Regions from separate parts of the Arhodomonas sp. AD133 genome, predicted to be linked through region 1. Evidence: predicted binding sites of a transcription regulator. Region 1 holds the regulator's gene; each other region holds the start of a gene.

The links. Region 1 encodes sigma-54, which starts transcription at its own class of promoters, with help from an activator protein. Its sites were predicted from a motif close to TGGCANGNTNCNTGCTT; they were not measured.
Region 2: a site for sigma-54 is predicted at 7,311-7,327, ahead of exaC (acetaldehyde dehydrogenase ExaC). Genes of this name have one in related genera too.
Region 3: a site for sigma-54 is predicted at 6,309-6,325, ahead of flgA (flagellar basal body P-ring formation chaperone FlgA). Genes of this name have one in related genera too.

Annotation. Positions count from the first base shown of each region.
Region 1 covers NZ_JBNAZM010000034.1:1,823-12,091, forward strand. The annotation lists gene ACPEES_RS16385 (hypothetical protein) at 1-606, opposite strand, end outside; gene ptsN (PTS IIA-like nitrogen regulatory protein PtsN) at 603-1,073, opposite strand; gene hpf (ribosome hibernation-promoting factor, HPF/YfiA family) at 1,243-1,569, opposite strand; gene ACPEES_RS16400 (RNA polymerase factor sigma-54) at 1,587-3,062, opposite strand; gene lptB (LPS export ABC transporter ATP-binding protein) at 3,413-4,150, opposite strand; gene lptA (lipopolysaccharide transport periplasmic protein LptA) at 4,147-4,665, opposite strand; gene lptC (LPS export ABC transporter periplasmic protein LptC) at 4,652-5,218, opposite strand; gene ACPEES_RS16420 (KdsC family phosphatase) at 5,211-5,768, opposite strand; gene ACPEES_RS16425 (KpsF/GutQ family sugar-phosphate isomerase) at 5,768-6,742, opposite strand; gene ACPEES_RS16430 (calcium/sodium antiporter) at 6,966-7,922, opposite strand; gene ACPEES_RS16435 (ABC transporter ATP-binding protein) at 8,151-8,978, shown strand; gene mlaE (lipid asymmetry maintenance ABC transporter permease subunit MlaE) at 8,975-9,751, shown strand; gene mlaD (outer membrane lipid asymmetry maintenance protein MlaD) at 9,776-10,240, shown strand.
Region 2 covers NZ_JBNAZM010000002.1:26,617-36,885, forward strand. The annotation lists gene ACPEES_RS01570 (hypothetical protein) at 1-358, shown strand, start outside; gene ACPEES_RS01575 (RHS repeat domain-containing protein) at 377-1,267, shown strand; gene ACPEES_RS01580 (hypothetical protein) at 1,273-1,515, shown strand; gene ACPEES_RS01585 (hypothetical protein) at 1,928-2,188, opposite strand; gene ACPEES_RS01590 (MFS transporter) at 2,603-3,874, shown strand; gene ACPEES_RS01595 (M48 family metalloprotease) at 3,955-5,049, opposite strand; gene ACPEES_RS01600 (DUF779 domain-containing protein) at 5,210-5,608, opposite strand; gene exaC (acetaldehyde dehydrogenase ExaC) at 5,698-7,218, opposite strand; gene ACPEES_RS01610 (ATP-binding cassette domain-containing protein) at 7,606-8,187, shown strand; gene pip (prolyl aminopeptidase) at 8,184-9,134, shown strand; gene pqqD (pyrroloquinoline quinone biosynthesis peptide chaperone PqqD) at 9,144-9,452, opposite strand; gene pqqC (pyrroloquinoline-quinone synthase PqqC) at 9,422-10,183, opposite strand; gene pqqB (pyrroloquinoline quinone biosynthesis protein PqqB) at 10,197-10,269, opposite strand, start outside.
Region 3 covers NZ_JBNAZM010000027.1:8,829-19,097, forward strand. The annotation lists gene cydB (cytochrome d ubiquinol oxidase subunit II) at 1-113, shown strand, start outside; gene cydX (cytochrome bd-I oxidase subunit CydX) at 126-281, shown strand; gene gltX (glutamate--tRNA ligase) at 620-2,044, shown strand; tRNA gene ACPEES_RS14535 (tRNA-Ala) at 2,090-2,165, shown strand; gene ACPEES_RS14540 (hypothetical protein) at 2,392-3,471, opposite strand; gene ACPEES_RS14545 (flagellar brake protein) at 3,993-4,691, opposite strand; gene ACPEES_RS14550 (hypothetical protein) at 4,742-5,146, opposite strand; gene flgM (flagellar biosynthesis anti-sigma factor FlgM) at 5,139-5,453, opposite strand; gene flgA (flagellar basal body P-ring formation chaperone FlgA) at 5,577-6,272, opposite strand; gene ACPEES_RS14565 (CheR family methyltransferase) at 6,501-7,340, shown strand; gene flgB (flagellar basal body rod protein FlgB) at 7,496-7,897, shown strand; gene flgC (flagellar basal body rod protein FlgC) at 7,900-8,325, shown strand; gene ACPEES_RS14580 (flagellar hook assembly protein FlgD) at 8,347-9,024, shown strand; gene flgE (flagellar hook protein FlgE) at 9,040-10,257, shown strand.

The DNA.
Region 1 (10,269 bases):
GAGGCCGTCGGCATCGGCGTTCGCGTCGAGCTCGACGATTAACGCCGGCTCCGCGCTTCGCGACACCGCGCCATCGCCGAAATGGGCCGTGACGTCGATGATCCCGAGTTGTCGCACGGCGAGCCGGCCTCGTCCCTGTTCGGGTGCACGCCCCGTCAGGCGGTTCCCGGCCGTTTCCAGACGGATGAGATCGTCGCTGACCAGCGCGTGACCGCGGTGCAGCAGCTCCAGGGCGGCGTGACTCTTGCCGCTGCCGGCTGAGCCAGTGAGCACGACACCGTGATTGCCGATGCGAACCAGCGTGCCGGGCATGCCGGTTCCGTCGGCAAGCCGGTCCAGGGCCCGTTGCAATCGCCAGGTGAGGGCGGCTTCGTCGAGGGTCACCGCCAGCCAGGGGGCGGTGATGGGTGGCTCCGGCGGCCCTTGTGTGATCCAGGCGCACGGCATGTCGGGTGTCTGCTCAGAGGCGGCCGCGTATCGGCGCAGGGGCGCAGCGGCGCCGAACCAACGCGGGGCGTCGACGGGCAGTTCGATCGTCTCGGCGCCGCCGAAGTCACGCGCCCCGAGCGCCGCGGCGAGCGCGTCGAGGCGCACGGACACACTCATACCGTTGCGCCGTCGGCGAGACGTTGACAGACCTGTTCGTAGAGCGCCTGGTCGGAGCCGGCGGTGCGGAGGTGCTGGCAGAAGTCCGGGTCGCTGAACATCTCCGCGAGCGCGGCCAGGATGCGCAGGTGCTCGTCAGTGGAGTGCTCAGGGACCAGCAACGCGAACAGAAGGTCCACCGGCTGACGGTCGATGGCGTCGAAGTTCACGCCCTCGTGGAGATTCACCAGCGCAGCGACCGGCGATTCCAGGCCCGCGAGTCGGGCGTGGGGCAGGGCGACCCCGCGGCCGAGGCCGGTACTGCCGAGGCGTTCGCGGCCGATGAGGCTCTCGAAGACGCTGCGCGTGCCCCGCTCGCCATCGGTGTCTCCAAGCAGTTCGGCGAGCAGCTCCAGGCTGCGCTTCTTGCTGGTGGCATGCGCCTGATAGCGCACGCGTTCGGGCGTTAGCATTGCTGCGATGTTCATGATGCCCCGGGCCCCGGATTGCCGTTACCAGTCTTCGTATTCGTAAAAGACCAGGTAACCAAAGCATAGGCGACACGCTGGGGCAGCGGGAGCATCCGTGCGCCGGGGCGCTTGCCCGCGTGTCGTCGGTTATTCGCCGGCGCGGGCTTCCTGTCCGCGCCGCGTCAGCTCATTCCTCGAGCGCCTGACTCACCGGACCTTCGGTACGACGATGATCGCTGCGCTTTTCCTTGTGTTTGACCACCTGGCGGTCGAGCTTATCCGTCAGCGCGTCGATCGCCGCGTACATGTCTTCGTCGGTCGCGTCGGCGAACAGCCGCGCGCCGCTGACCACGATCGTCGCCTCAGCCTTCTGGGTCAGCTTCTCCACGGTCAGGATCACGTGCGCGTCAACGACGTTGTCGAAGTGGCGCTCGAGTTTGTCGAACTTGTCATTGACGTAGTCGCGCAGCGAATTGGTGACCTCGACATGATGTCCGGTGATGTCGATCTGCATGCTACCTCCTTAGGCTCTCAGGCGAGCCTCTTTCGCTCCGTGGACGAGGCGATGGACATGGCCTCGCGGTATTTCGCCACCGTTCGGCGGGCGACGTTGATGCCTTCTTCGCGGAGGATGCTGGCGATGCGGCTGTCACTGAGAGGCCGTGTGGCGTCCTCCGCGGCGATGAGGCGTCGGATGCGCGCGCGGATGGCAGTCGCCGAGCATTCACCGCCGTCGGCGGTCTGCACATGGGAAGAGAAGAAATACTTGAATTCGAACGTCCCGCGCGGCGTGTGCATGTATTTCTGGTTGGTGATGCGCGAGATGGTCGACTCGTGCATCTCCACGGCCTCCGCGACCTCGCGCAGGACAAGGGGCTGCATCGCCTCGTCGCCGCGTTCCAGAAAACCGTGCTGATGGTCGACGATGAATCGGGCGACCCGCAGGAGCGTGTCGTTGCGCGAATGCAGACTCTTGATCAGCCAGCGCGCTTCCTGGAGGTGCTCGCGCATCATGCTGTTCTCGCGGCTGCGGTCGGCACGGCGCACGAGCGCGGCGTACTCGGGATTGACGCGAATGCGTGGAAAGGCGTCCGGGTTGATCTCCACGTGCCAGCGTCCGTCGAGTCGGCGCACGAACACGTCCGGGATCACGTACTCCGTGTTCTGGGGACCGTAACGCAGGCCCGGATGCGGGTCGAGCGTCTGAATGAGGTTGATGATCGCCTGCAACGCCTCGCCGTTGATACGCATGCGGCGCTTGAGTTGCGCATACTGCCGGCCGACGAGCAGGTCGAGATAGCGGTCGATGAGGGTGCGTGCCTCTTCGAGCCACGGTGTGTCCGCCGGTAGCTGCGCGAGTTGCAGCAGCAGACATTCCCCCGGGTCCCGGGCGGCAACACCCACCGGGTCGAAATGCTGTACGCGGGTAAGCACTGTCGTCAGCTCCTCGGGGGCGACTTCCCAGTCCGCCGGCATGGCGGCGAGCAGGTCGTCCACGGTGCTGTCCAGGTACCCGTCGTCGCGCACGGCGTCGATAACGGTCTCGGCGATGGCCAGATCGCGGCTGCTCAGGCCGGCCAGTTGCGCCTGCCAGGTGAGATAGTTGCGCAGGGTCTCGGCGCCGTCCGCCTGTCGGGCAATCGGATCGTTGTCCTCGCGCTCGGGGTCGCCGCGGCTCCAGGTGGTGGTGCCGTCATAGATGTCGTCCCAGCCGCTGTCCACGGGGAGCTCGTCGTTGAGGCGCTCACTGCCGTCATCGCCGGTGGTCTCGGCGGGTTCGGAGGATTCGTGAGCGGCATCCTCGTCGGTGTAGCTGTCGTTCAGCGCCTCTTCCGTCGTGGACGTGTCATGCTCGTCGGCGGTCTCGAGCATGAGGTTGGAATCGAGCGCCTGCTGGATCTCGGCACGCAACTCCAGAGTGGGCAGCTGGAGCAGGCGAATCGCCTGCTGGAGCTGCGGTGTCATGGTCAGTTGCTGGCCGAGCCGGAGCTGGAGAGATTGTTTCATGTCAGTTCCGTCGGATTCCCCACGGGCGAGGGCCCGTCGACGTGTCGCGGACACGCCGCGCCGGCCCTTCGGGTTGGGTCGGACATCCGCCCAGGCCGCGTTGCCCGTTGTTCATTTGGGACCAACCAAACTTCACTCCCCGCGCCCCTGATCCCCGATACGAGCGATTCGGGGCTGCGTAAGCTTGTTGTATCCGCATTCACACTGCGGCCCATCCAAGCGCTGAACGAATGTCCGCCCCGGCGCGCCGCGCTCGGGACACATCGACAGGTCCTGGCGTGCGGCGCTCGTACAACGCCATCGTAATGCAATAGCCGCGCCGGGTGCATCCGTTTCGGAGCTACCGCAGTTCAGAGCCGGAAGTCTTCACCCAGATAGACTCGTTTCACCCGCGAGTCGGCGAGCACCTGCCCGGCATCACCCTCGGCGATCACCGTTCCCGCGTGGAGGATGTAGGCGCGATCCACCACGCTGAGGGTTTCGCGCACGTTGTGGTCGGTGATCAGCACGCCGATGCCGCGTGCGGCGAGATGGCGGATGACCTCGCGGATGTCGCCGACCGAGATAGGATCCACGCCGGCGAACGGCTCGTCGAGCAGGATCACCCGCGGTGCCGCGGCGAGCGCCCGGGCGATCTCCACCCGTCGGCGCTCGCCGCCCGACAGGCTGATGCCCGACTGATCGCGCAGATGCTCGACGTGGAACTCCTCCAGCAGTGCTTCCATCTCCCGATGCCGCGCTGCACGGTCGAGCTCCGGGCGCAGCTCCAGAATCGCGAGCAGATTGTCCGCCACGGAGAGCTTGCGGAAGACCGACGGCTCCTGGGGCAGATAGCCCAGGCCAAGGCGGGCGCGCCGATGCATGGGCAGGCTGCCGATCTCCCGCCCGTCCAGCCGGATGCTGCCGGCGTCCGGCGGCACCAGGCCCACGATCATGTAGAAGCTGGTGGTCTTGCCCGCGCCGTTTGGGCCGAGCAGGCCCACGATTTCACCCGGGTCGACGCTGAGGCTGGCCTCCTGGACCACATGGCGTCCGCGGTAGACCTTGGTCAGCCCTTCGGCCTCGAGACGGCCGCCGTCGGCGCTCACTGTCCGCCGCCTCCATCGCCGTTCTCCGGATAGAGCTTGATTTCCACCCGCTGGCCGTCGTCACCCCGGTCGGCTTCGATGCGGTCGCCCGCGATGTGATAGAGCAGGGTCTCGCCACGGAACTCGTCGCGGCCGCGTTGCAGCTGTGCGCCACCTTCCAGGTGCAGACGCTCCGGCGCGCTCGCGTGGTAGGTCATGCGCGGGGCCTGCGCGTCCACGGCGCCGCTGGCACTGGCCTCGTCGCGATAGGTGGCGGGGTCGCCCTCGACTTCGATCCGGGCGACGCCACCGTCGTCGCCGCGATAGACCCGCAGCTCGTCGCCGGTGATGCGCATGCTTCCGCGTGTGACCACGACGTTGCCGGTATACGTGCTCACGCCCTCGGCATTGTCGAGCTCGCCGTGATCGGCGCTCAACTGAAGCGGTTCCGTTGCGCCTGTCTCGGCGGCATGAAGTGCCGGCGCACTGACCATACCCAGTGCCAGCGCCACGACGCAGGTTCTAATCGCTCGCATAGCGGCCTCTCACATTGGCGAGGAGTTCCACGCGTTCGTCATCGAGCCACGCCCGAGCACCCTGGCCCCGCAGCTCACTGTGGGGGCCGCGCAGGGTCACGGCAGCATCGGTCTCGGCGTAGTGCCGTGCCGGTTCGAGCGTGAGTCTGGGGGTTTCCAGGGTGAGGGGATGGGGGCTGGTACGTTGCAGGCGTACATCGCCACGCAGCACCACGCTTTGCGTGCCGTCGGCCAGGTCGGCGACGACGGCGTTCTCCGCGTCGCCCTGCCAGTCGGCGCGGGCGCCCAGGCTGTGCCAGCGCGGCGCCTCGATGCGCCACCGGGCCTCGTTCGGGAAATAGGCGGCGCGCGGCGCCGTCAGCTCGTAGTAGGGGCGGCCGGTGTCATCGGTCGCGCTGAGGGTGACGTCGGTTGCATAGTAGCGCGCTTGCGGTTCCCGCACGGGCGGCCCGCTGTCGGCGCGCTCGCGCTCACCGCCGAAGGACAGCCATACCAGGGCGACCATCAGCGCCAGGGCGACCAGCGGGAAGGCTGCGCGGTTGCTTTCACGCATGGCGTTGGAGCTGTGCCGCCAGGCGGCCCTGGGAAGCGAGTATCAGCTCGCTGACCTCGCGTACGGCACCGTGCCCGCCGCTGCGCGCGGTCACCCAGTGCGCCCGGCGGCGCACCCGTGGGTGAGCGTTCGCCACAGCGACGGCCAGGCCGGCGCGCGAGAAGGCCCCGAGATCCACCACGTCGTCGCCGACGTAGGCGACGCTCTCCAACTCGAGGGCGAGCTCCTCGGTGAGACATCGCAAACGCTCCGCCTTGTCGCCGACGCCCTGGTAGACGTAGTGAATGCCGAGCTCCTGCGCGCGTCGGGTCACGGCCTCCGAGCGGCGCGCGGTGATGATTGCCACGGCGACATCCTCGGCGCGTAGCATCGCCAGGCCCTTGCCGTCGTGGATGTGGAATCGCTTGAAGCTCTCGCCGGTATCGCCCATGTAGACGCCACCGTCGGTGAGCACGCCGTCCACGTCCAGGGCGAGAAGGCGGATGTGCCCGGCGCGCTCGCGAATCGCGGCGTCGGGGCGTTCGCAGTAAGCGTCGGCGAACGCGTCCATCACACCACCCCCGCGCGCAACAGGTCGTGCATGTTGAGCGCGCCGACCAGGTGGCGATCCGATTCGACCACCAGCAGAGCGGAAATGCCGTGGGCCTCCATGAGCGCGAGGGCCTCGGCGGCGAGCTTGTCCCGGCCGATGGTCCGTCCGCCCTCGGTCATGACGGCGTGCATGCTCGTATGGTGCACGTCGACCTCGCGATCCAGGGCGCGGCGGAGGTCGCCGTCAGTGAACACACCGAGCACGCGGTCGGCGTCGTCGACGACCGCGGTCATGCCCAGTCCCTTGTTGGTCATCTCCACCAGCGCCTCGGCGAGCGGGGTCTGCATGCCCACCCGCGGGATGCGCTCGCCGGTGTGCATCAGGTCCTCGATGCGGAGCAGCAACCGACGGCCAAGCCTGCCGCCGGGGTGGGAACGGGCGAAGTCCTCCTTGGTGAAGCCGCGGGCATCGAGCATGGCGACGGCGAGGGCATCGCCCATGACCAGCGCCGCGGTGGTGCTCGCGGTGGGCGCGAGCCCCAGGGGGCAGGCCTCCTCGGCCACTCCCACGTCGATGTGAACGCTCGCCTGGCGGGCCAGCGTGGAGTCGGCGTTGCCGGTAAGCGCGATCAGCGGCACGGCCAGGCGCTTGATCAGCGGCAGGATCGTGTTGATCTCGTCGGTCTCGCCCGAGTTGGACAACGCGAGGACCACGTCCCGCGGGGTGATCATTCCCAGGTCGCCGTGGCTCGCCTCGCCGGGATGCACGAAGAACGCCGGTGTGCCGGTGCTCGCCAGTGTCGCCGCAATCTTGCCGCCGATGTGTCCGGATTTACCCATGCCCAGCACGATGACCCGCCCCTCGCAGGCGAGCATGTATCGGCAGGCGCGGGCGAAGTCGCCGTCTATGCGGTCGCGCAGTGCGTCCACGGCGGCGGACTCCACATCGATAACGGCGCGCCCCAGGCGGCAGAGGTTGGTGTCCTGATTCACGGGTGCGCACTCACTCTGAGGATCACAGCGGCGCCAGAGCGAGGCGCCGCGCCGCAGGCGTATCCAGTGCGTCGAGGGGCGGCAACGCGGCGCTGGCATCGCTCGACGTGGTCCCACCACGCCGTCGCGCCGCCGCCTTGCGAGCCCGGCGCCATGGCACGCAGAGTGGATACGTGCTCGTTGATCAGCACACTGGTGCTGGCTTCGCGATTGGGCATGTCGATCATGACGTCACATAGAGTAGCGCCTGAAAGGCGATGTAGCCGAGCAGCAACACGGCGCCCTCGACACGGTTGATAAGGCCGTGGCCACGGCGACTCAATGCCATCACCGCGAATGCCAGGGTGATCGCGGCCATGGCGGGAAAGTCGCGGTATACCACCGCCGGCTCGGTCTGCAGCGGGGCGATGGCGCCGGCTACGCCGATGACCCCGAGCAGGTTGAACATATTCGAGCCGATCACGTTGCCGATGGCAATGTCGTGTTCGCCCTTGCGGGCGCTCGCCAGGCTCGCGGCGAACTCCGGCAGGCTGGTGCCGAGGGCGACGACGGTCAGGCCGATGACGAGATCGCTCACGCCCAGGCTCTGCGCGATGTTCACTGCCGCCCAGACCAGCGCCCGCGAGGAGGCGAGCAACAGGAGCAGGCCGACGGCGAGCCACACCAGGCTGCGGCCGAGCGGCGCTTCGGCCGGGATTTTGTCCTCGAACTCCATGCCCAGGGCGTCGCTCGCGTCGCGGCCCTGCAGGCCCATCCACGCGAGCAGCGAGGCCATGCCGAGCACGAGCGCGATCCCTTCCCAGCGGGCCAGCTCGCCATCGACAATCAGCAGGTACGTAACGGCCATGATCGCGAACAGCAGCGGTATTTCACGCTTGAGCAGCCGCGAGCGCACCTGTAGCGGAATGATGAGCGCCGTGCAGCCGAGGATCAGCCCGGTGTTGGCGATGTTCGAGCCCACGCCGTTGCCGACGGCGAGACCGGCGCTGCCTTCCCAGGCGGCGATGGCCGAGACCAGCAGCTCCGGCGCGGACGTGCCGATACCGACGATGGTCAGGCCGATGATCAGCGTTGGAATGCCCAGATGGCGCGCTGTTCCTGCCGCGCCGACAACGAACCGGTCCGCGCTCCAGGTCAACACGATGAAACCGACCACGATGGTGGCGAGATGAATCAGCATGAAGGCCGTGCCCGTCGTGTTATTCGAGGGCGCACATGATACGGGCGCATACCATCTTCCGACCACAGCCGGCGGTTGCCGTACGCCACCGGCGTGCAATCGAGCCGATACCTGCGCAACTGGCGGATCGTGCAGTTGACTGAGCGGTCAGCAGTGGCGGATACTGCGCCTCGCTTACCGCTTCAGTGCGGCGCAATGGCGCGAGTCGCACCGTCCGGATGCTTCCCCATGAATGACAGTGAACAGTCGTCGGCCGAGCACCTGATCGACATTCGCGGCCTGTACTTCGAACGCGACGGGCGGCCGATTTTCCGCGGCGTGGACATCCCCGTGCGGCGTGGCGAGGTCACCGCCATCATGGGGCCCAGCGGCACGGGCAAGACCACGTTGCTGCGTCTGATCGGCGGCCAGCTGCGTCCCTCGCGCGGCAGCGTGCGTGTTGCCGGCGAGCAGGTGCCGCACCTGAGTCGCGGTGCGCTCTACCGGCTGCGCCGGCGAATCGGCATGCTTTTCCAGAGCGGCGCGTTGTTCACCGATCTCACCTGCTTCGATAACGTCGCGTTTCCGCTGCGCGAGCACACGCGTCTGTCCGAACGGCTGATCCGCCAGCTCGTGTTTCTGAAGCTGGAGGCCGTGGGGCTGCGTGGGGCGCGACATCTCTATCCCGCCGAGCTCTCCGGCGGCATGGCCCGGCGCGTGGCGCTCGCTCGCGCCATCGCCCTGGATCCGACGCTGGTGCTCTACGATGAGCCGTTCTCCGGCCAGGATCCGATATCCATGGGGGTCCTGGTGAAGCTCATCCGCGAGCTCAATGACGCGCTGGGGCTGACGAGCGTGGTGGTCTCCCACGACGTCGACGAGACCGCCGCCATAGCCGATCGCATCCACGTGCTCGCCGACGGCGAGGTGGTGGCCTCGGGGACGCCGGCCGAGCTGCGCGAGTCGTCCTCCCAGTGGGTGCGGCAGTTCATGGACGGCCGTCCGGACGGCCCCGTGCCGTTTCACTATCCGGGGCCGTCGCTGGAGAGCGACGCCCTCGGCGGGGGGCAGCGGTGACGGGCTTGCTTGAGAGTATCGGCGCCTGGACGCTGGGCCGGCTCGCCCGCCTGGGGCGGGGCAGCCTGTTCCTGGTGCGCGTGCTCGCCGGGCTGCCCGGCCTGGCGATGCGCTTTCGCCTGCTGGTCTACGAGACTTACTCCGTGGGCGTGCTATCGCTCATCATCATCGTGGTCTCGGGCGTATTCGTCGGCATGGTGCTGGGGCTTCAGGGGTACAACACGCTGGTGGACTTCGGTGCCGAGGACTCCCTGGGGACGCTCGTGGCGCTGTCGCTCACCCGTGAGCTCGGGCCGGTGGTTACCGCGCTGCTGTTCGCTGGCCGGGCCGGCTCGGCGCTCACCGCCGAGATAGGGCTGATGAAAGCGACCGAGCAGCTATCGAGCATGGAAATGATGGCGGTGGACCCGGAGCGGCGAGTGGTCGCCCCGCGCCTGGCAGCGGGCATCGTCGCGATGCCGTTGCTCGCCGCCATATTCACCCTGCTCGGCATCCTCGCCGCTTTCGTCGTCGGCACCGAGCTGCTGGGCGTGGACGCCGGGGCGTACTGGTCGCAGATGCAGGCGCAGGTATCGTTTCGCGAGGACATCGCCAGCGGCCTGATCAAGAGCGTCGTATTCGGTGTGGTGGCGAGCTGGATAGCGGTGTTCGAGGGTTACGACTGCGCGCCCACGTCCGAGGGCGTCAGCCGCGCCACCACTCGCACGGTGGTCAATACCTCCCTGGCAGTGCTGGGGCTCGATTTCATCCTCACCGCCCTCATGTTCGAGTGAGGGCGCGCGACTCGGGGCAGGGACATGGATAGAACACGCGCCATCGAAATCGCCGTGGGAGCGTTCGTCGTCGTTGGCCTGGTGGCCGTGGCGGTGCTCGCGCTACGGGTGAGTAACATCGCCGTATTCCAGTCCACCGAGGGTTACACCGTCGTGGGCGATTTCCAGAACATCGGCGGGCTGCGCGAGCGCGCGCCGGTCAAGCTCGGCGGCGTGCAGGTCGGGCGGGTCACCGGGATCAAGCTCAACCCCGACACGTTCGAGGCGCGCGTGGAGATGACGATCGAGGCGCGCTATGACAATCTGCCGGCCGATACCAGTGCCAGCGTGCTGACCTCGGGGCTGCTCGGAGAACAGTACATAGGGCTCGAGCCCGGTGGCATGCCCGCACCGCTCAAGGATGGTGACGAGCTCATGCTCACCCAGTCGGCGCTGGTGCTCGAGAAGATCATCGGCCAGTTCCTCTTCGACAAGGCGGCCGGCGAGTGACGGGCATCGCTCCACCGCATTGCACGGCA
Region 2 (10,269 bases), on a different contig from region 1:
CGAATACGAGGGTATGCGCCTGGTCTCGCGCGAGGTCGCGGGCGGTGAACGGAACTACCGCTATGACGCCCGCGGCAACGTGATCCGCGATGGCGCTACCGCGTATGGCTACGACGGGGGCGGCAATCTCGTGCGGGCGAACACGGGGGATGCCGTGGTCACCTACGCCTACGACGGTGACGGCAACCGCGTCCGGCGTGACGATGGCTCGACGGTCACCGATTTCTTCTACAGCCGCGACGGCAAGCTGCTCGGCGCCTATGACGTTGCCGGCGGATTCCGGGAGTACGTCTACGTTGGCGGGCAGCTGATCAGCAAGATCACGGATGACAGCGCCGTGGTCGGTAGCCGGAACTAGGTCAGGGAGGACGCTGCGATGAACCGTTTGATCGCGTTGCTCACCGCGCTCTGCGTGCTGTGTGCGCCGGTGGCGAATGCCGCCGAGCGCGTCATCTACTACCACAACAACGCCCAGGGCTCGCCGATTGCGGCCACGAACGCCGATGGCGAAGTAATCTGGCAGCGGGCCTACGACCCTTACGGAGCGCCACTCGACCCGGTGGCCGGCGACCAACGTGCCTACACCGGCGCCCCGCGGGATCCCGCAACGGGCCTGCTGGATCTGGGGGCACGCTCATACAGCGCGGATGCAGGGCGGTTTCTGTCGATCGACCCCGAGCCGTTTGATCCGAAGCGCATCCACAGCTTCAACCGCTATGCTTACGCCAACAATAACCCGTACCGCTACGTCGACCCCGACGGCGAGTTTGCCGTGTTGGCGGGCGCGGCGATCTGGAGTGCCGGGGCGGCACTGACCGCCTACACCACCTACGATACCTACCAGAGAGAAGGCGCGACCGCCGCCGCGACGGACTTGGCCATTGGCGGCGTCGCCTCCGTTGCCGGAGGCGCCGTCGGTGCTGGCGCGGTGCGGGCCTACAAGGCGTATAAGACGTACAAAGGCGCTAAGCGGGCAACAAGGGTTGCGAAAAGTGCTACGGAAGTTGCCTTAGAAGGAGGGAAACACGCAGGTCAGCTTAAGCAGTTTATGAAGCAGACTCCAGAACAGCTTCAGAAAACCATTAAGACCTTCGATAAGCAAATTGCAAAACACGAGGAGTGGGTTAGGGATCCGGTGTCAAAAGTTGGAAACTTCAATGAGTTGCGGCCAGAGCATCAGAAAAATCTTGTTCGTCACTGGCAGCAAGATATTGCTCGGCATAAGGAGTTGAAGTCAATTGCTCAAGATGTCTTGAAAGGGCTGTAGGTTCTATGGGTAAATTTGAAGATGCTGTAGTGTACAAGTATTATGCGAAGGATTTGGGTGTTCTGGTGAAGGAGTTGGCGTTGGAGGCAAAACGTAATGCATCGAAAGAAAAAACTGATTTCTCCGTGGGGTATATGGCTGGGTTCCACAGGGTGGTCTCATTAATGCAGCAGCAGGCAGAGGCTTTTGGTATTGCGTATGCGGACATTGGATTAGATGGAATTGATGCTGACGAAGATCTCGTTTGACGTTGCCCATGTGTAGAAGTTGAATGATTTTCTGGCTCCTGCGGCTCCGGTTACTCGATTTCGCTGGGTCTTCAGCGTCGCTGGTGTCCTCGTCCAAGATGATGGCTGGAAGTACTTTGCATGCGTAGGCCTTGAGAAGAACACCGTCTGACAGCGGCAAGGAAGACGACGCCGACGCCGCCTGATACCCGGGGCTCGTCACCCCGACCAGATCATCATCAATAAGTGGACATTTTAGGTCGGGGAAAACCGGGCAACCTCAACCGGGATCGAGGGAAGGTGCAACCGCCGCCGCGACGGACTTGGCCATTGGCGGTGTCCACGATTGCTGGGTAGGATCAATGCCCCGACGGCGAGTTCGCGGTGCCGGCAGAGTGGCGATCTGCGGCGCGGCGGCTGCGGAGATCTCGTTTCAACCTTGCTCCGGGAACCATTCCTGGATCATGCGGCCCCGGTCCCAGAAGAAGCAGTATGCGAACGACACGAAGCCTGCCGTTCGCCAGTCCAGTGTCCATTCGATATTGATGACCAGGCACAGCATCACGGCCGCGAACATGCCCGTGACCAGCGCAGCGAGATTGTCGACGATGCTTCGGCTGGCGCGTCTTAGCGCCCTGGATAGAATGAATCCGCCGGTGCCGAACGCGATAGCGCCGAATAGTAATCCCTGCATGTTGCCGAGTGTCCCATTCTCCGGTTGTGGGGCACGCTGCCCGTGGCTACGGGACCAGCGACGGGAGCGCGCCGTGCGGCCGTCGGTTTCTCACCCTATCCGGATCGGGTCCATCGCGCCATGCCGACACGGTTTGCTGCCGCAGCCCATGACGGGTCCTGAGGGCTGTCCGTCGCGGCGCCGGTGATACGGCTCGGCGGATCGGCATCATTCGACGCGGGCCATGCGAGTGTGCGACTTTATCGGTAGATACGTGCATGGCTACTGAACCATTGGCCCGGCGTCTCGGGGGTACGCCTTTGTGTGGTCACCACCGGGCGACTACCCGACGGGCTCGAATGTCGGTCTCCACACTGCCGTGTCGCCGCCCGGTACAGGGCACGGATATCGCAATGACGCAAACGGAAACCGCCTGTGAATATAAGCGCGCGACACACCGCACTACTTGCCGGGTTCATCGGCAACGTCGTCGAATGGTATGACTTCGCGCTCTACGGATACATGGCCGGTATCCTCGCCGGGCAGTTCTTCCCCGGCGAGAATTCCACCGCGGCGCTGATTGCCACTTACGGCGTTTTCGCCGCGGGATTTCTCATGCGCCCCCTGGGCTCGGGGGTTTTCGGCTGGCTGGGCGATACGGTGGGGCGCAGTACCACCATGCTGATCTCGGTGATCATGATGGCGCTGCCGACGTTTCTGCTCGGCTGCCTGCCCACTTTCGATACCGTCGGCATCTGGGCTCCGGCTTTGCTGGTGGTGATCCGACTGGTTCAGGGTCTCTCGGTGGGTGGGGAGTTCAGCAGCTCCGTGACCTACCTGGTGGAGACGGCCCCGGACGAGGCGCGCGGCTACGCCGGCAGCTGGGCCAATACCGGCAGCATGGTGGGGATGCTGCTCGGCTCTGGCGTGGCGGCGGCGGTGACCGGCCTGCTGTCGCCGGAAGCGCTGCAGAGCTGGGGTTGGCGTCTGCCGTTCATACTCGGAGGCGTGATCGGCGGTGTATCCATCGTGTTGAGACGGCACTTGCCGCGGTCGCCGCATTTCGAGCGTCACCACAGTGACCGGCCGACAACATCGCCGCTGCTGCAGGCGTTCACCACGAACCGGCGGGAGATGCTCCAGGCGATCCTGTTCGCGTCCGCCTACGGGGTGGTGTTTTATCTGCCTCTGGTCTATCTGCCGGAATGGCTGCACGGGCAGACCGGTATGGCGCGTGACGTAGCGTTGCGGATCAATACCGCGGCGACGACCCTGCTGCTCGTGCTGATCCCGGTTTCCGGCTGGGTGGGCGACCGTCTATTCAGACGCACCCATTTCATCGCGGGCGCGATGCTGGTCATGGCCGTGCTCTCCATGCCGCTGTATGCATGGCTTGCCGCCGACGGTGTCCTGGGGGCGTTCGTCGTGCAGTTCGCCCTCGTGATCCTGCTGGCGGTTCCCCTGGGAACGGCGCCGGCGATGTTCGTGGAGCTGTTCCCCGCGCGCGACCGGCTGTCGGGCTACTCGGTCGCCTATAACCTGGGCCTCGGTGTCGTCGGTGGCGCGACCCCCATGATCGCGACCTGGCTCATCGAGGTGAGCGGGGTGTCCGCCGCGCCTTCCTCGTTGCTGGCGTTTGCTGCTGCCGTGGGGTGCATCGCATGCCTGTGGATGCGCGACGGCAGCCGTGAGCCGCTGCAGGAGTAGGGGCTCCTTCACCTTTCCGCCTCCGGTTGCGTTGTGCTGCCTGCTGTGCGCTCACCACGGTGAGCGCGGGCTCCGGTGATTCACGGCGTCTCCACATGGCCCATCAGTCGTTGCTGACGTTGCGCCAACGTGGGGTAGCCGCGGGTGAACAGGTCGTACCAGCGATCGGGGGAGGGTTCGGTATTGTCCTGACCGCCGAGGCGTTCCAGTGCCGAGGCGAGATAGCGGGCGGGCACCACGCCGGTGGCGAAGCGGTCGGCTTCGAGTTCCAGGTGGCGGCGATGAAGGTTACCCAGCGGTGCGGCCAGGAATGCGAGCACCGGTTCCATCAGTAACAGCCAGGTGAGGCGCTCGGTTGCGCTGGCTTGCTCGGGCAGTCCGATGGCGGCGGCCAGTGGACCCGGCTGGCCGAGCAGGAGGAACAGGGGCAGATATCCCAGCGCGATCGGCGCGTAGTAGCGCAGTCGGTGGTACAGGTGGACATGGCCCAGCTCGTGAGCCACCACGGCATCCAGTTCCGCGGGTGAGAGACGGCTCATCAGCCGTCCTCCCAGAACGACCCGCTGCCATGGGGGACCACCGGTGGCCGACGCGTTGTCGCTGTCCGGTTCCACAAGCCATTGTGTTTTTCCGACTCCGCTGAACCGGCGCAGTGTCTCGAGCCTTGAACGCGGTTCTACGCCGAGCCGGGTGGTGGTGGACGTCCACCGCGGTAACCACGCGTTCCGGATCAGGAGCGCGGCTGCCCATAGTGCCCAGATGCCAAGCCATCCCGTCAGATGGATCGTGGCCAGTCCGGTGAATGCCACCGCGATGACGGGCGCAGTCGTCCGGGCAGTTGCCGTAACGTTTGGGTAACGTCCGTCAGTGGCGTGGACGCGCAGCCAGTACACGGCGATGGCTATCATGGCGAGGTTGAGCGTGCCGGCGGCGGGGGTGTCGCCCACCAGCGCCTGCCATTGATGCCACGTTGCCGTGGCCGCCCCGGTGGGGCAGATGCCGATGAACAGCAGGTGGTCGGCGGTGACCCGCCGCCGCCAGCGATCCAGCTGTTGCCGTGCCCCATCGGGCGACTCATGGCGCCAGGAGGCCGCCACTGCCAGGCGTCGCCGCTGTCGACCGGCGAGCCACCACGCGAGCGTGAGCGATGTGGCTGCCGCTAGGAATGCACCCATGGCGGCCGTGTTCCCCCTGTGGCGTTTCGCATCCCGGCTTCGGCCGGGCCGCGGCGGTAGGCGCGCTACGCCGGCAGTGCCTCCGTGCACGTGTGCCGTTACCGGGGCTCAGCAGTGGTCCGCGCGCGGACCGAGTTGTCACTGCTGAACACCACAACGTTCAAGCGCGCTCGTGCTGCGGGCCCCGCGGTGGTGGTCCGGCGGCTTCGAGGTCGGCGCTTTCCTCGTCGGTGAAGAGTCGCGAGCGCAGGAGAAATCTGAGCCCCGCCGGCGCCTCCAGGGAGAACCCGCTGCCGCGGCCACTGATCACGTCGATGATAAGATGAGTGTGTTCCCAGTACTCGAACTGGGAGCCGCTGATGTAGAACGGCTGGCCGGCGATTTCGCCGAGGAAGACGTCGGCCTGGCCCACCCGGAACTCGTTGCGTGGGTAGCACATTGGCGCGCTACCGTCGCAACAGCCGCCGGACTGGTGAAACAGCAGCGGCCCGTGCACGGTCTCGAGGCGCTCGATCAGCGCCCGAGCCTCTTCGGTGACCGAAACCCGATCGGCGCACATGCTGCACCTCCTGTCTGCGAGTCGGCGGTAAAAAGGGCCGCCGCGGCGTGGCGGACCACGACCGGGCGGCAACGCTCGAGGAGGTGGAGTCAGAAGAAGCCGAGGGGGTTGGGGTCGTAGCTCACCAGGAGGTTCTTGGTCTGCTGGTAGTGCTCGAGCATCATCTTGTGGGTCTCGCGGCCGATGCCCGACTGCTTGTAGCCACCGAAGGCGGCGTGCGCCGGGTACTGGTGATAGCAGTTGGTCCAGACACGGCCCGCCTCGATGCCCCGGCCCATGCGGTAAGCGGTGTTCATGTCCCGGGTCCAGACGCCGGCGCCGAGGCCGTAGAGGGTGTCGTTGGCCAGTGCCAGGGCATCCTCGCTGTCCTTGAAGGTCGTCACCGAGACCACGGGCCCGAAGATCTCCTCCTGGAAGATGCGCATCCGGTTATGGCCCTGGAAGATGGTGGGCTGGACGTAGTAGCCGTCGGCGAGGTCCCCCTCGGGTTCGAATCGCTCGCCGCCGACGGCGACGCGGGCGCCCTCCTGCCGGCCGATGTCGATGTAGGAGAGGATCTTCTCGAGCTGGTCCATGGAGGCCTGGGCGCCGATCATGGTGTCGGTGTCCAGCGGATTACCCTGTTTGACCGCCCGGGTGCGCGCGATGGCCGCATCCATGAACTCGTCGTAGAAGGATTCCTGGATGAGCGCCCGGGACGGGCAGGTGCAGACTTCGCCCTGGTTGAGGGCGAACATGGTGAACCCTTCCAGGGATTTTTCCCGGAAGTCGTCATTCGCGGCGAAGCAGTCCTCGAAGAATACGTTGGGGGATTTACCGCCGAGCTCCAGCGTCACCGGAATGAGGTTCTCCGAGGCGTACTGCATGATCAACCGGCCGGTGGTGGTCTCGCCGGTGAACGCCACCTTCGCCACCCGTGAGCTGCTCGCCAGGGGCTTGCCCGCCTCCACGCCGAAGCCGTTGACCACGTTCACCACGCCGGCCGGCAGCAGGTCGGCGATGAGCTCCATGAGCACGAGGATGGATGCCGGTGTCTGCTCGGCAGGCTTGAGCACCACGGCGTTGCCGGCGGCCAGTGCCGGCGCGAGCTTCCAGGTGGCCATCAGAATGGGGAAGTTCCACGGGATGATCTGACCGACCACGCCGAGCGGTTCGTGGAAATGATAGGCGATGGTGTTGTCGTCGATCTCCCCCAGCGTACCTTCCTGGGCACGAATGACGCCGGCGAAGTAGCGGAAGTGGTCAATGGCGAGCGGAATGTCGGCCACCAGGGTCTCGCGCACCGGCTTGCCGTTGTCCCACGTCTCGGCCACCGCCAGGGCTTCGAGATTCTCTTCCATGCGGTCGGCGATGCGATTGAGCGTGCTCGCCCGTTCGGCCACAGGGGTCTTGGCCCACTGGGTCTTGGCGGCGTGCGCAGCGTCGAGGGCCGCCTCGATGTCTTCGGCGGTGGAGCGGGCGATCTCGCAGAAGGGCCGGCCATTGACCGGGCTGGGGTTCTCGAAATACTGCCCCCGGGCCGGCGCTTTCCACTCGCCGCCGATGAGGTTGTCGTAGCGGCTTCGGAACTGGACCTTGGAGCCTTCCTGTCCGGGCTGTGCGTAGCGCATCGCGGTCTCCTCCTCAATGGGCTTGTCGTTTCGTGATGAACACGGCATCACCGGGGCGGAGCAAGGTTCGCGCTCCGGTAGCAATCGGGGTACAGCAAGCGGCGTGCCAAACGTCATCACCCGTGTCCGGGGCCGACGTGCGTGCCGCGCCGGTGCCCGGGTCACGGCCTATGGCCATGAAAGCGGCGTCGGGCCGCCGCCGGGGTGAATGGGCCACGATGCGGGTCACTGCCCCTGGCCGTGACAGTCGCGGCGAGACACTCTGTCACGGATTCGGGACGCCCTATGCCGTGGAGCACCCTCGGCCCCGGCCGGTTGCCATGGCCCGGCTCTTGCAGCCGGCAGGGAGCGACGACGACCGAAGCCACCGCCGAAGGGGGAGCCGATATGACCCCGGAGCCATCAGCGCTGGAGGCCGTTGGCCTCAGCAAGGCCTACGGTGACCGGCAGGTGCTGTGCGGGCTGGACATGACGGTAGCCGCCGGCGAGGTCGTGGTCCTGCTGGGACCGAACGGGGCGGGCAAGACCACGCTGTTTCAGTTGCTCACCGGGCTGTTCGCGGCTGACGCCGGTCTAGTCGTCATCGCGGGCGCCGACCTGCGCGACGATCCCAACCGTGCGCTGGCGTCCATGGGCATCGTCTTCCAGCAGCCGGCACTGGATCTCGACCTGAGTGTCGCTGCCAATCTGCGCTTCGCTGCCCGTCTGCACGAGATCGCGCACACGGAGCGGGCGATTCGTGATGCGCTGGCGCGGGTGAAACTCTCCGCCGACCGCCGAGGCGCGTACGCGTGTGCGGGCGCTGAGTGGCGGCAACCGGAGTCGGGTGGAGTTGGCGTGCGGCATGCCTTCTACGGCGAGCTCGATGCCGTGGCTGCTGCTGCGGTGGTGGGTGCGGTGCTCGCGGTATCCTTCATCATGGCGGTGCTGGGCTATGATCCACAACGCGGCCTCGTGCGTGCGTCATGACCATGACTTATCCGCCCATCGATCCCTATACCCGAGGTTACCTGGCGCGGGAACCGCACCAGCGGCTTTATGTCGAGGAGTGTGGCTCGCCGGCGGGCATACCCGTGGTGGTGCTCCACGGCGGGCCCGGCAGCGGCTGCCGCGCCGAGCAACGTGCGTTGTTCGACCCGGCGGTTTTCCGGATCATTCTGCCGGATCAGCGCGGGGCCGGGCGTTCGCGGCCGTTCGGCAGCCTCGCCGGCAACGATACGGACACACTCGTCGCGGACCTGGAGGCGTTGCGCCGGGCGCTGGAGATTCAGCGCTGGGTGGTGTTTGGTGGCTCCTGGGGCGCCACGCTGGCGCTGCGCTACGCGGCAAGGCATCCGGATCGGGTAAGTGGGCTGGTGCTGCGAGGCGTACTCGCAGGCCGACGGCGTGACCGGGACTGGGTCTTCGGCGCCGACGGCGTCGCGCGGCTGTATCCCGAGGCGTACCGGCGGTTTCTGTCCGCCTTGCCGGCGGACTTGCGGGACAGTCCACTGGCGGGTTACGCAACGCTGTTCACGGATCAGTCAGCGGCCACGCGTCGGCGGGCGGCGGAGGCCTGGCTCGCCTGGGAGGTGCACGTCGCCACGGGCGGTCAGTTCGGGGGGCGGGGCGACCGTCCCGCGGTGGCGGTGGAGCGCGCGCAGATCGCCTGCCACTATGCCGTCAACGACTTCTTTCTCGACCCCTGTGAGGGAGCGCTGCCCGCCCACGGGGCACTGGCGGGGATTCCCGGCGCCATCGTGCACGGCCGCCGGGATCTGATGTGTCCGGTGGAGCAGGCGTTTGCCGTGCACGAGCGCTGGCCGGCCGCGACGCTGGAGGTCGTGGAGGATGCCGGCCACCTGGCGGGAGATGCGCCCATGCAGCGCGCCCTGGTTGCCGCCACCGATCGCTTGCGCGATAGCCCAAGGCACTGAGTGTCCCTGTCAGAGCCTGTCCCGTCGGCGCTTGGGCCCGTGGGCTGGCACGATCCAGCCCTCTTCGCGCGCACTCCGCAGGAAGTCGCGGACATCGGCCTCGGCGTGCCGGCCCGGACACTGGTGGGCGAGCTCGGTGGCGATCTCGCCGACCCGGCGGTGGCCGTCGCACCGCCGCAGGACCTCGCTTGCCAGGGCGCTCAGTGGCACCAGGCCGGCAGGATAGAGCAGGAGATAGATCTGTCGCTCCGGCTCCCACTGCAGGCGGCAGGTCGGCGCCAGCCGCATTATCGATCCGTCGTCGAGCCGCTTGTCCATTCCTCGTCCCCCACGCAGAAAAACGGTGGCATATCCGTGACGTAGGCGTGGTACATGGCATCCGCCATGGTCCAGAGCACTTCCAGCTTGAAGCGGACGATCTCGAGCGCACGTTCCTGCAGCGCCCGGGTGTCGAAAGCGTCGAGCACGATGCTCAGGCCGTGCTCTACGTCACGGTGGGCTTCACCGATGCGATTGCGGAAATAGCTCAGCCCGTCGGGCTCGATCCAGGGGTAGTGCTCCGGCCAGCCGGTGATGCGCTCGCGGTGGATCGTGGGCGCGAAAAGCTCGGTCAGCGATGAGCACACGCCGGCTTGCCAGTCCGAGCGGCGCACGAAATCGACGTAGGCGTCCACCGCGAAACGCACGCCCGGGAGCACGTGGGTTTCGGATACGATCTCCCGGCGTTCGAGGCCGCAGGCTTCGCCGAGCCGGATCCACGCCTCGATGCCGCCGTCGCGCCCTTGCCGGCCGTCGTGGTCGACAATGCGCTGCAACCAGCGTCGCCTGACCGCCCGGTCGGGACAGTTGGCGATTAGCGCCGCGTCCTTGAGGGGGATGCTGATCTGGTAGTAATACCGGTTCGCCACCCAGGCACGCAGTTGCGCCGGCGTGAGGCGGCCGGTCGCCATGAGCCGGTGGTAGGGATGATGGATATGATAGTAGCGTCCGAGCTCGCGCAGTCGCGCCTCGAACTCGTCTTTGGGCCAGGGTCGAATCGCGGCGTTCATGATCGTCCCCCCTTCAGACGTCCAGTGACATGCCGTCGCGGGCGGCGGTGATGCCCGCGCGGCGCAGCATCTCCGCCTCGGGCGAG
Region 3 (10,269 bases), on a different contig from region 1:
TCACCGTGTTCTTTCTGCCCATCGTGGCCGCCTACACCAGTTGGGTGTACCGCGTCCTGCGCGGCCGGGTGACGCCGGCTTACGTCGAAGAGCACGGCAGCTCGCTTTATTGAGGAGCGTTCGCGATGTGGTATTTCACCTGGATTCTCGGCGTCCTGTTCGCCTGTGCGTTCGGCATCATCAACGCGATGTGGATCGAGCATCACCTCACCAACGGGGAAGGCGGCGGCGAGCCGAACGACGAGGGCGCGCCCGGGGGCGACTCGCAGCCGCCGCGGTAAGGTCGCTGTCGGGGTACCGGGGGGCACGGCCTGTCGGTGTTCAAGGTCTGTGTGTATACTGGCCGCCGCTTTGCGGAGGCCCTGAACGACCCCGTTCGTCGGCGTGAGTCGTAGGCGGCCTCCCGGGTGGCTCGCGCGGCATCGATCGGGGCGTTCCGGGCGTATTCCGGCTGGAAGCCGAAAGCGGTGGCCGCCTTCGGTGGTTCCTGCGCTCGTAGCGGTCGTGGTGCCGCCGCGCCGCCCATGGGCATTCATCGGGTGGCGGTGGCGCCGGCGGTATGCCGTCGGATCGCGGTGCTGCCCGCTGGTCACGCGAATGGCGCTGATAGGGACTCACAATGACCGTTAAGACGCGTTTCGCCCCCAGTCCGACCGGCTATCTCCACATCGGAGGGGCGCGCACGGCTCTGTTCTCCTGGCTCTATGCGCGCCGCCACGGCGGCCGCTTCGTGCTTCGCATCGAGGATACCGACCGGGAACGTTCCACCCCGGAGGCCATTAACGCCATCCTCGAGGGCATGGCATGGCTCGGCCTCGACTATGACGAGGGCCCCTTCTATCAGACCGAGCGTTTCGACCGGTACAAGGACGTCATCGAGCGCTTGCTCGACGAAGGCAAGGCGTACCGTTGTTATTGCTCCAAGGAGCGGCTGGAGACGCTGCGCGAGGAGCAGATGGCGCGCAAGGAGAAGCCGCGCTATGACGGCCGGTGTCGGCATCTCGACGCACCGCCGGCGGACGCGGCCGACGCACCGGTAGTGCGGTTCAGGACGCCGCTGGAAGGCGAGACCGTGATCGACGATCGCGTCAAGGGGCGGATCACGTTCAACAACCGCGAGCTCGACGATCTCATCATCGCCCGCGCCGACGGCTCGCCGACGTACAACTTCGTGGTCGTGGTGGACGACATGGATATGGGCATCAGCCATGTCATCCGCGGTGACGACCACGTGAACAACACCGCGCGCCAGGTGAACATTCTCAAGGCACTGGACGTCGAGCCGCCGGTATACGCGCACGTGCCCATGATCCTGGACGAGCAGGGCAAGAAGCTCTCCAAGCGCAGCGGTGCGGCGAGCGTGATGGATTTCCGCGACCAGGGCTATATGCCCGAGGCGGTCGTCAATTACCTGGCGCGGTTGGGCTGGTCGTACGGGGATCAGGAGATCTTCACGCCGGACGAGCTCATCGAGCGCTTCGACATCGACGATATCAATCAGTCGGCGTCGAGTCTCAATCTCTCCAAGCTCCAGTGGCTCAACCAGCACTACATGAAGACGCTGGAGCCGGCCCACGTGGGCCGATACCTGGCCTGGCACCTCGGTGAGCTCGGTGTCGACGCTGCCGCGGGTCCCCCTCTGGAAGCGCTGGTGCGCGCGCAGGCGGAGCGGACGAAGACATTGCGCGAAATGGCGGAGAACAGCCTGTTCTTCTTCCGCGAGCCGGCGGATTACGACGAAAAGGCCGCGCGCAAGAATCTCAAGGCCGCTGCGGCGCCTGTGCTGGCCCGGCTGCGGGAGGACCTGGGGGCGCTCGAGGCGTGGCATGCAGAGGCCATACACGGCGTTGTCACCGCGGTCGGGGAGGCGCTGGAGCTCAAGCTCGGCAAAGTCGCCCAGCCGCTTCGCGTGGCCGTCTCCGGTGGCCCGGTATCGCCGCCCATCGACCAGACCCTGGAGATGCTCGGCCGCGAGGCGACGCTGCGCCGCATCGAGGCTGCCGAGCGCTGGATCGCGGAGAACGCGCCGCCCTCCGAAGCTTGACAGCCCCGGGGCGGCGTGCCTAGACTGCGCGCTCGTCGAGACAACGGGGCCATAGCTCAGCTGGGAGAGCGCCTGCATGGCATGCAGGAGGTCGGCGGTTCGATCCCGCCTGGCTCCACCAAATACCGGAAAAGGGTGCCTGATCAGGCACCCTTTTTCGTTCTTGGCGCTTCGTGCGGATAGACGGTGCGTGTTGCCGCATTCACCTGCTCTAGACAGTCGCCAACATAGCGCTCTGGCAGAACGGCCACAGCGGCCTGGTTTCGTTTATGGTGGCGAATCTCGGCAAAGCCGGCAGTACGTACCTCCCACCGTATCGCATGTCACTGAGACAGAATCTCGAAGCGCTATCGTACCTTTCCGGGTTCTCCGGGCAGCCGCTCATATGCAGCGTTGCCGAGCACGCCTATGGCCGCTTCTGCCGCTGGCTGGGCCTCACTGCGAAGCGTTCGCGTATGACTGAGCCGTGAAACGGACGAGACTTTTCGCCAATGGTCGATCTCGTTGAGCAAACCAATCTGGGTGTTGGCCAGTAATGAGGTCACTATTTTCGTTCCCGATTCCACTACAACCGGTTGGCTTGCGGTTCCTCCCGTCGATAGGCAACGCCATGCCACCTCTGTAAATTGGCACTCCCCGGAAATTACTACGGTAGTGGGCCCGTTTCCGGCATCAACAGTAATAACCTGGGTGATTTCGTTTCCGGAAATGGTCATTTCGCCGGTAGCGTTGAACCCTTGGAGTTCTGTGTCGGCTATAGCTTGTGTTCTGTCTTGCAGGGAGATTCGGGTGAGCTCATATGTGCCGTTCAGGTTGTTCGCGTTCGTTTTGAAATTGGAAATGGAAAAATTCTGTATTCCTTGCTGCCATTCAATTGTGACTTCTGTGTTCTCGGCGGGAAAGTCCTCCAATACGATCGACGCATTCGCATCCCGCAAAAAATTCGTCCCCAACGTGACGACTTCGAAGTTCGCGTTGGCAAATTCCTCCCCGTCGGCGAATACTCGAACCGTGTGCATGCCGTCGCCAAGCAAGTTGTAGTTGATCAACAGCCCATAACCGTTGTCGCTGTCTCCACAAACCCCTGCAGTATCATCGCGTGATGTGCCGTAAGCCGCCTCAATCGGGGTGCCGCCGTCGAATCGGACCTCTATTCGCTCGGCATCACACTTCCAACCCGAGACAAGGCCGATACCACTTACGACGCTGCCAGCGGCCGGGTTGCCCAAAACGCCTTGAGCGAAGGTGGCTTGAGGGTATACGCAGAACAAGGTCGCAGCCACGACCAGAGAAGATATAGTGCGTATCATCTTGTTGCCCTCTGCTTTCTGGAGCGATTCTGACTTCGTCGCTTGTAAGAGCTCTAAACTGGTAGGGGAGCTGGTGTCGCTGGTGAAGACGGGCCGCTGAAGGTAATGGTAGGACACGGCTTCCGTGTGTAAAGGCGATTTGCGATGCCTACGCACGAACGCTGAGAGCATTGCTCGCGCATGCCTGCAGTTATGCGAAAAAATTGAAGTTGCAAGCCAACAAATTCTTCATGGGGGGCTTCCTTGTGAAGCCAATATGTGAAGGAGGGTTCAGTATTTTTTGAAGTGGCAATGAGGTGATCTTTATGCCTTTCTTTTATTATGTTGTGGGTGCTCGCCATTGGGCTGCTATGACCCAACGACGGTTGTTTGGGATTGTCTGGCTAGCCGAAATGCCATTTATGTGCGGGTGAGCAGGCGCTGACAGGTTCAAATCGAGACGCTTTAAGGGTGGCGCCCGAGAAGGTTGGTAATGAACCCGGAATGGAACTGTCGCGCGGCTGCGGCTACGTTGGCGGCGGCGTTTGAATCGTTGTAGACGCTGACCGCGAAGTGATCGCCACGTTTGGAGATCGTGAACGGTCCAGTCCGTAATCACGCGAACACTCGCTGCGCGTCAGGGAGCAGCCCGGTTGATGTCAGGTCTTGCGCAGCAACTCACGCTGTAGCGAGAGGACCAGGCGTTGCAGGCCGGAGCGGTCGGCGTCGGAGAAGTTGATGAAGCGGGCGCCGAAGCGCGTGCGCCGCCGGGTGCGGTCATAGCTGCAGTGGCGGACCTCCACTTCCGCCTCCAGCGCTTCGCTGTCCTTGAGCCCGACGTGGCACGTATACACCTTTCCGGTTTCCGGCTCCGTCCCGTGGAGAACGTACGCCCCGATGCCCCCGGCGGAGATATCGTAGAGCTCGAACTGGGTGCGGCGCTCTCCGGCTTCCAGCCACGATTCGGACTGCCGCATCGCGGGAACGGGCACGCGCACGAAGCGCCGGCGCTGGTGATAGATGATCTCTTCGGGGAATGGGGCGACGTAGTAATATATCCCGCCCTGGAGGCCGATCTCCTCGACGGTGACCGTAAAGCGGGTGTCCACGCCGAAGGTGCGGCTGACGATGCGAAGCTCCGTGCCCTGTTCCACGCGCCAGTGCCCGCGCTCCGGGCGGAGTTCGTCCAGCGTGATCAGACGCCGGTCCGCGTCCACGTAGAGCATGGCACTGCGATAGGGAACGCCACGGCCCGGCAGGTGAACGTCCAGTAATGTGCGGGATTCGTGGAGACGCCGCAGGATGCTGACGAGTTGCCCGGGGTTTCGGATGCAATCAGGCTCGTTTTCGTAGTCCATTGTTGGCGAGCTTCGTTGTTCTGTCGTCCGAGCCGTTGTCCGTGTAGGGCTCACGCGCGCGTGTGCATTCTCCCGCCGGAACCCGACTGCGCGCCACCGGGCTGATACGTCTCGGCGCTACGGTCCTGGCCGGTGAGCAGCGCGAGCTCGTCACGCAGCGCACCGAGCACCCGCGCGATCGCGATACCGTTGCGCTCGTTGAGGCGATGGAGGTCTTCGAGCGAGGCGCGCAGCGCTGCCCATTCCCGTGAGTCGTCGCCGGCCCCGCGGTCCCAGGGGCCGAGCGCTTCGAGTCGTCCGAGCAGGCCGAGCTTCTCCTCGGCCAAAGTCTCGAACGCCTCGGGAGCGCCGTGCGCCGCGATAAGCGCGCGCTCGCGCTCGAGCGCGTCAGCAAGGGCCCGGGTCAGCTCGCGGGCCTCGCGCAGACGTTCGCTGGCGGCAGCGCCGTCATTCATCGCCGAGCAGGCTCTCGAATTCGGCGAACCGATCGGCGATGCGGTTCGGGTCCAGCGGGTATTCACCCTTGGTGATGCGCTCGCGAAGCTCGTCCACGCGTGCCTGATCGACCTCCGGCGTCTTGTCGATCGCTTCGCGCACGGCGGTGAGCCGTTCCGACTGGCTCGAGGCGTCGGCGCCGCGTGCCGCCGTGTCATTGCGAGTCGGCTGCGATTCCCCACGCTCCGGCTCTCCGGACCTGTTCGCCTTGCTTCCCGCGACGGCGTTACCGTTGACGCGTGGGCCGTTGTCGATCGGATTGCTCATGTTCCCTGCTCCGTCGGTTGCTCTCGTGACCGCCCCGCCAGGCGGAACGGGTCGTTCCCTCGTCACCCTTGATCGGCCTATCGGCCAGCGATCGCGAAACTTTAGCAGATGTACTACCGCTGGTCAGAATTGGACCACCGCACGTCCCCGGCCCACGACCTCGGCCTGCAATTCGCGCCGTGACGAGAGGTTGCGTACCCGGATGCGCTCCCCCCGGGTGCCGTTCTCCAGTGCCCGAGCCTTCATGCTGACCCGCACCGTCTGGTTACGTGCCTCCAGCAGCAGCTCGTCGCCCCGGCGTATCAGGGTGGGACGGGTGAGATGGCGGGCGGTGACGACGGTGTCCGCCGCGAGCGCGCGATTGGTTTGAAGTCCCACGAGATCCTCGCGATCAGTGTAGTACTGTCCCCGCAGAGCGCCGCTCTCCCGGCGGGCCCGTTGCAGGTCGTCGGCCGCGATCGCCGAGCCCCGGGGCAGGGGCCGGCGCGTTACGATCACCTCGACGCTGCGTACCACTCGCGTCGGTACGTAGACTTTCCATGGTTCCGGGCCGGGGCAGCGCACGCGTACGACCAGCCGCTCGGCGTCCGCGCGCCCGTTAGGCAGCTCTGCGGTGAGCGGCTGGCCGCAGGCGGCCAGTCGCAGGCGCTGGTCGAGGCGGTCGACCTCCACGCGCTCGAGCCGGCCTCGGCCGGCATCCAGCTCCGATACGAAGCGCTCGACGCGGTCGCGGATGGCATCCAGTGACTGCCGCTTCTGCGCTGCCACCGATCCGCTCGCGATCACCAGCAGCAAACAACCGATTGCGATGCGGTACATGCGATCATGTCCTGCCGACGTGTTTGCCGGCGACTCTTGCAGAATCCGTTCCACATTGTGGTGGTAGCCGGCTGGTTTCCGACGGACGTTACCGCTCGGCGGGCACGGTTAAGCTTGGCGCGAATTTGCCGTTACCCTTGTAAGCGAGCGTCCGTTTCATCCGTCAGGCACGGGTGCCTGGCAAAGCGGATTCGCAGACACTGGTGACGAGCAGCGAGGAGGCTGGGCGTGGCCCTGCAGGCTCAAAAAGGAATCGACGTTGCGGACTACGAGGTCTTCCGCCGCTTTCTCGAAGAGAGCTGCGGAATCGTGCTGGGCGACAACAAGCAGTACCTCGTCGCCAGCCGCTTGAGTCCACTGATGCGCCATCATGGCATGGCGGATCTGGGGGATCTCGTGCGCCGGCTGCAATCCGCCGGCGGGCAACGGCTGCGTGCGGAAGTCATCGATGCGATGACGACCAACGAGACGCAGTGGTTTCGTGACATCTACCCCTTCAGGATTCTCTCCGACCAACTCTTCCCGGAGTTCGAACACCAGGGCAAACGCCAGGTCCGGATCTGGTCCGCGGCCTGCTCGTCCGGCCAGGAAGCTTACTCCGTGGCCATGACACTCGAGGCGTATCGTGCCCAGGGACGAAATCTTGACGCCCGCATTGTCGGGACGGACATATCCCCCCAGATGGTCGCCCGTGCGACGGCCGCGGAGTACGGCGCCAGCGAGATCCGCAGAGGGTTGAACGATGAGCAGCAGCGTCGGTTTTTCGACGCCGTCGATCGTGAAACGTGGCGCGTCCGTCCCGAGGTGGCGCGGCGGGCGAGCTTTCGCCAGCACAACCTGTTGGAGAGTTTCGCGTTGCTGGGGCGGTTCGACCTCATCCTCTGCCGCAACGTGCTGATCTACTTCTCGCTCGATTGCCGTGCCGACATCCTCCGGCGCATGGGTCAGGCCATGGAACCGGGTGGTTATCTCATGGTCGGTGCCTCGGAGTCCCTGCCCCGGGAGCTGACCGAGTTCGAGATGGTGCGCTGCCGCCCGGGTGTGGTCTACCGCAAGCGCTCGGGCTGATTGTGTGCTGGCACCGCCCGGCGACGGGCGGCACCCCCGGCCGCTCCTTCCTTCCTGCTGCGGTCCGGTCCCTCGCTGAGATGTTGATCGCCAGATCGTTGGCACGCTGATTGCAAAGCAGCTACCGGCATCGTTCAGTTATGAGGTGACCGGATATGAGCGTGTCACTGGACAAGGTCTTCGGTGTGCCGGCGGCGGCGTTGAAGCTGCAGTCGCAGCGGGTTCAGCTCATCGGCGAGAACATCGCCAACGCCGATACGCCCGAATACAAGGCGCGGGACATCGACTTCCGGGCGGCACTCGCTGGCGCCGGCAGCGACCGCGCGTCCCTGGCGACCACCAATGCGCGGCACATCCCCGCCGCCGGTGATGGTCGTGGTGGTGGTGAGCAACGCGTTCAGTATCGTGTGCCCGCCAACCCGTCGCTCGACGGCAATACGGTCGAGGTGCACCGCGAGCAGACGCGTTTTGCCGAGACGTCCGTCCAGTACCAGGCTGCCGTCAACCTTCTCGGATCCCGCATTCAAGGCATCATCGGTGCGCTCAAGGGAGAGTGATCATGGCGCTGTATAACGTATTCGACGTGGCGGGCTCGGCCATGAGCGCCCAGTCGCTTCGTCTCAATCTGACCGCCAGCAATCTGGCGAACGCGGAGACGACCGCCAGCAGTCCCGAGGAAGCCTATCGCGCCAGGCATCCGGTGTTCGCGGCGAAGCTGCAGCAGGCACAGGCCGGCCAGGCGGAGACCTCGAACGGCGTGGAGGTGGGGGTGCGAGGCGTCGTGGAGACCGACGCGCCGGTGCAGGCGCTGCATCAGCCGAACAGTCCGCTCGCCGACGAGAACGGCTATGTCTACCGCTCCAACGTCAATCCCGTCGAGGAGATGGTGAACATGATCTCGGCCTCGCGTTCTTACCAGAACAGCGTCGAGGTGATGTCGACATCGCGCGATCTGATGCTGCAGACGCTGCGGATCGGGCGCTAGGGCCCCAGGGCGCAGGAGGCAATGATGGTGAATATTACCGGCGCGACGGGCACCGGCGGTAGCGAGAACCGTAACGCGACACAGAGCGAGAAGGACCGCACCCAGCTCGGCCAGTCCGATTTCCTCGAGCTGATGACCACGCAGCTTCAGAACCAGGATCCGATGAAACCCATGGAGAACGGCGAGTTCATGGCGCAGATGGCGCAGTTCTCCTCGGCCTCGGGTATCCAGGAGCTGTCGCAGTCGTTCCAGGAGTTCCAGTCGTCGATGACCGGCAACCAGGCGCTGGAAGCCGCAAGCCTGGTGGGTCGCAAGGTGACCGTGGAGAGCAATACCGGTCATCTGCCGGAACAAGGCTCGCTGGAAGGATCCATTCAGCTCGACGGTAACGTCGGAAATCTGACGGTCGCCGTCATCGATGGCAGCGGGCAGCGGGTCGCCGAGGTGCCGCTCGGCGAGCGCAGTGCCGGGGACGTGGATTTCTCCTGGGACGGGCACGATGCCGAGGGCGAGCGCCTGCCAAGCGGCACCTACGAGCTGGTGGCCGAGACCGACACCGACGACGGTGTGGTGACGCATCCGATACGCATCGCCGGCGAGGTCACGAGCGTGGCTCTGGCGGGCAACGGCAAGCCGCCGCAGCTGACGGTGGACGGGCTCGGTGACATCTCGCTCACCGATGTACGCAAGGTTCAATGACAGGAGGGGGATGACATGTCCTTCGAAACCGCTCTCACCGGTCTCAAGGCCGCGGCCTCGGATCTCGACGTCACCGGCAACAACGTCGCCAACAGCCAGACTACCGGGTTCAAGGGCTCGCGGGCGGAGTTCGCCGATATATTCGCCTCGAGCAGCCTGGGTGTGTCCAAGAACGCCGTCGGCCAGGGTGTGCGTCTGGCGAACACCTCGCAGCAGTTCACCCAGGGGCAGTTCAACTTCACGGGCAACAGCCTGGATCTCGCCATCAACGGTAACGGCTTTTTCCGTGTGAGCGACGGCGGGGAGATGCAGTATACCCGCAACGGCGCGTTCAACCTGGACAAGAACGGCTACATCGTCGACGCCAATGGCCGGCGGCTGACCGGTAACCTGGCGGACGACGACGGCCAGATCACCGGCGAGCAGGGCGAGCTGCAGGTCAATATCGGCAACGTGGCGCCGCAGCCGAGCAGCGAGCTGAGTCTCTCGGCGAATCTCGATGCCGACGCCGAGACGCCGCCGGTGGGCACCTTCGCCCCGGACGATCCCGACAGCTACAACTTCTCGACCTCGACCACGGTCTACGATTCCCAGGGCGGGGCGCATCTGGGCACCTATTACTTCGTCAAGACCGGTGACAACACCTGGGACGTCCAGCTCTCCATCGAGGCCGACGGCGGGCCGGTCACCCAGAATGCCGCCAGCCTCACGTTCGCGAACGACGGCACCCTGGATACCGCCGGCAGCACGATCAACACGATCAACGCGACCCTGGGCGGCGGCGTGGAGGATCTCACCATAGAGCAGGACCTCTCCGCGCTCACGCAGTTCGGCTCGCCCTTCGAAGTCAAGCAATTGCGCCAGGACGGCTTCCCCGCCGGCCAGTTCACCGGCCTCGGCGTCGAATCCGATGGCCGCATCGTGGCGCGGTTCACCAACGGGCAGACCGAGGCGCTGGGGCAGGTGGCGCTCGCGCGCTTTCCGAGCCCCTCCAATCTTCAGCAGGTCGGTGATACGAGCTGGGTGGAGACGTTCCAGTCCGGCGTGCCGGTCTTCGCCGCACCGGGGAGTTCGGGCACGGGGTCCATCGAGCCCGGGGCGCTGGAGCAGTCCAACGTGGATCTCACCGAGCAGCTCGTGCAGATGATCACCGCGCAGCGCAACTACCAGGCCAACTCCCAGATGATCTCCACCCAGAACGAGGTCACCCAGGAGATTCTCAATATCCGTTAGCGGGACAGCCGT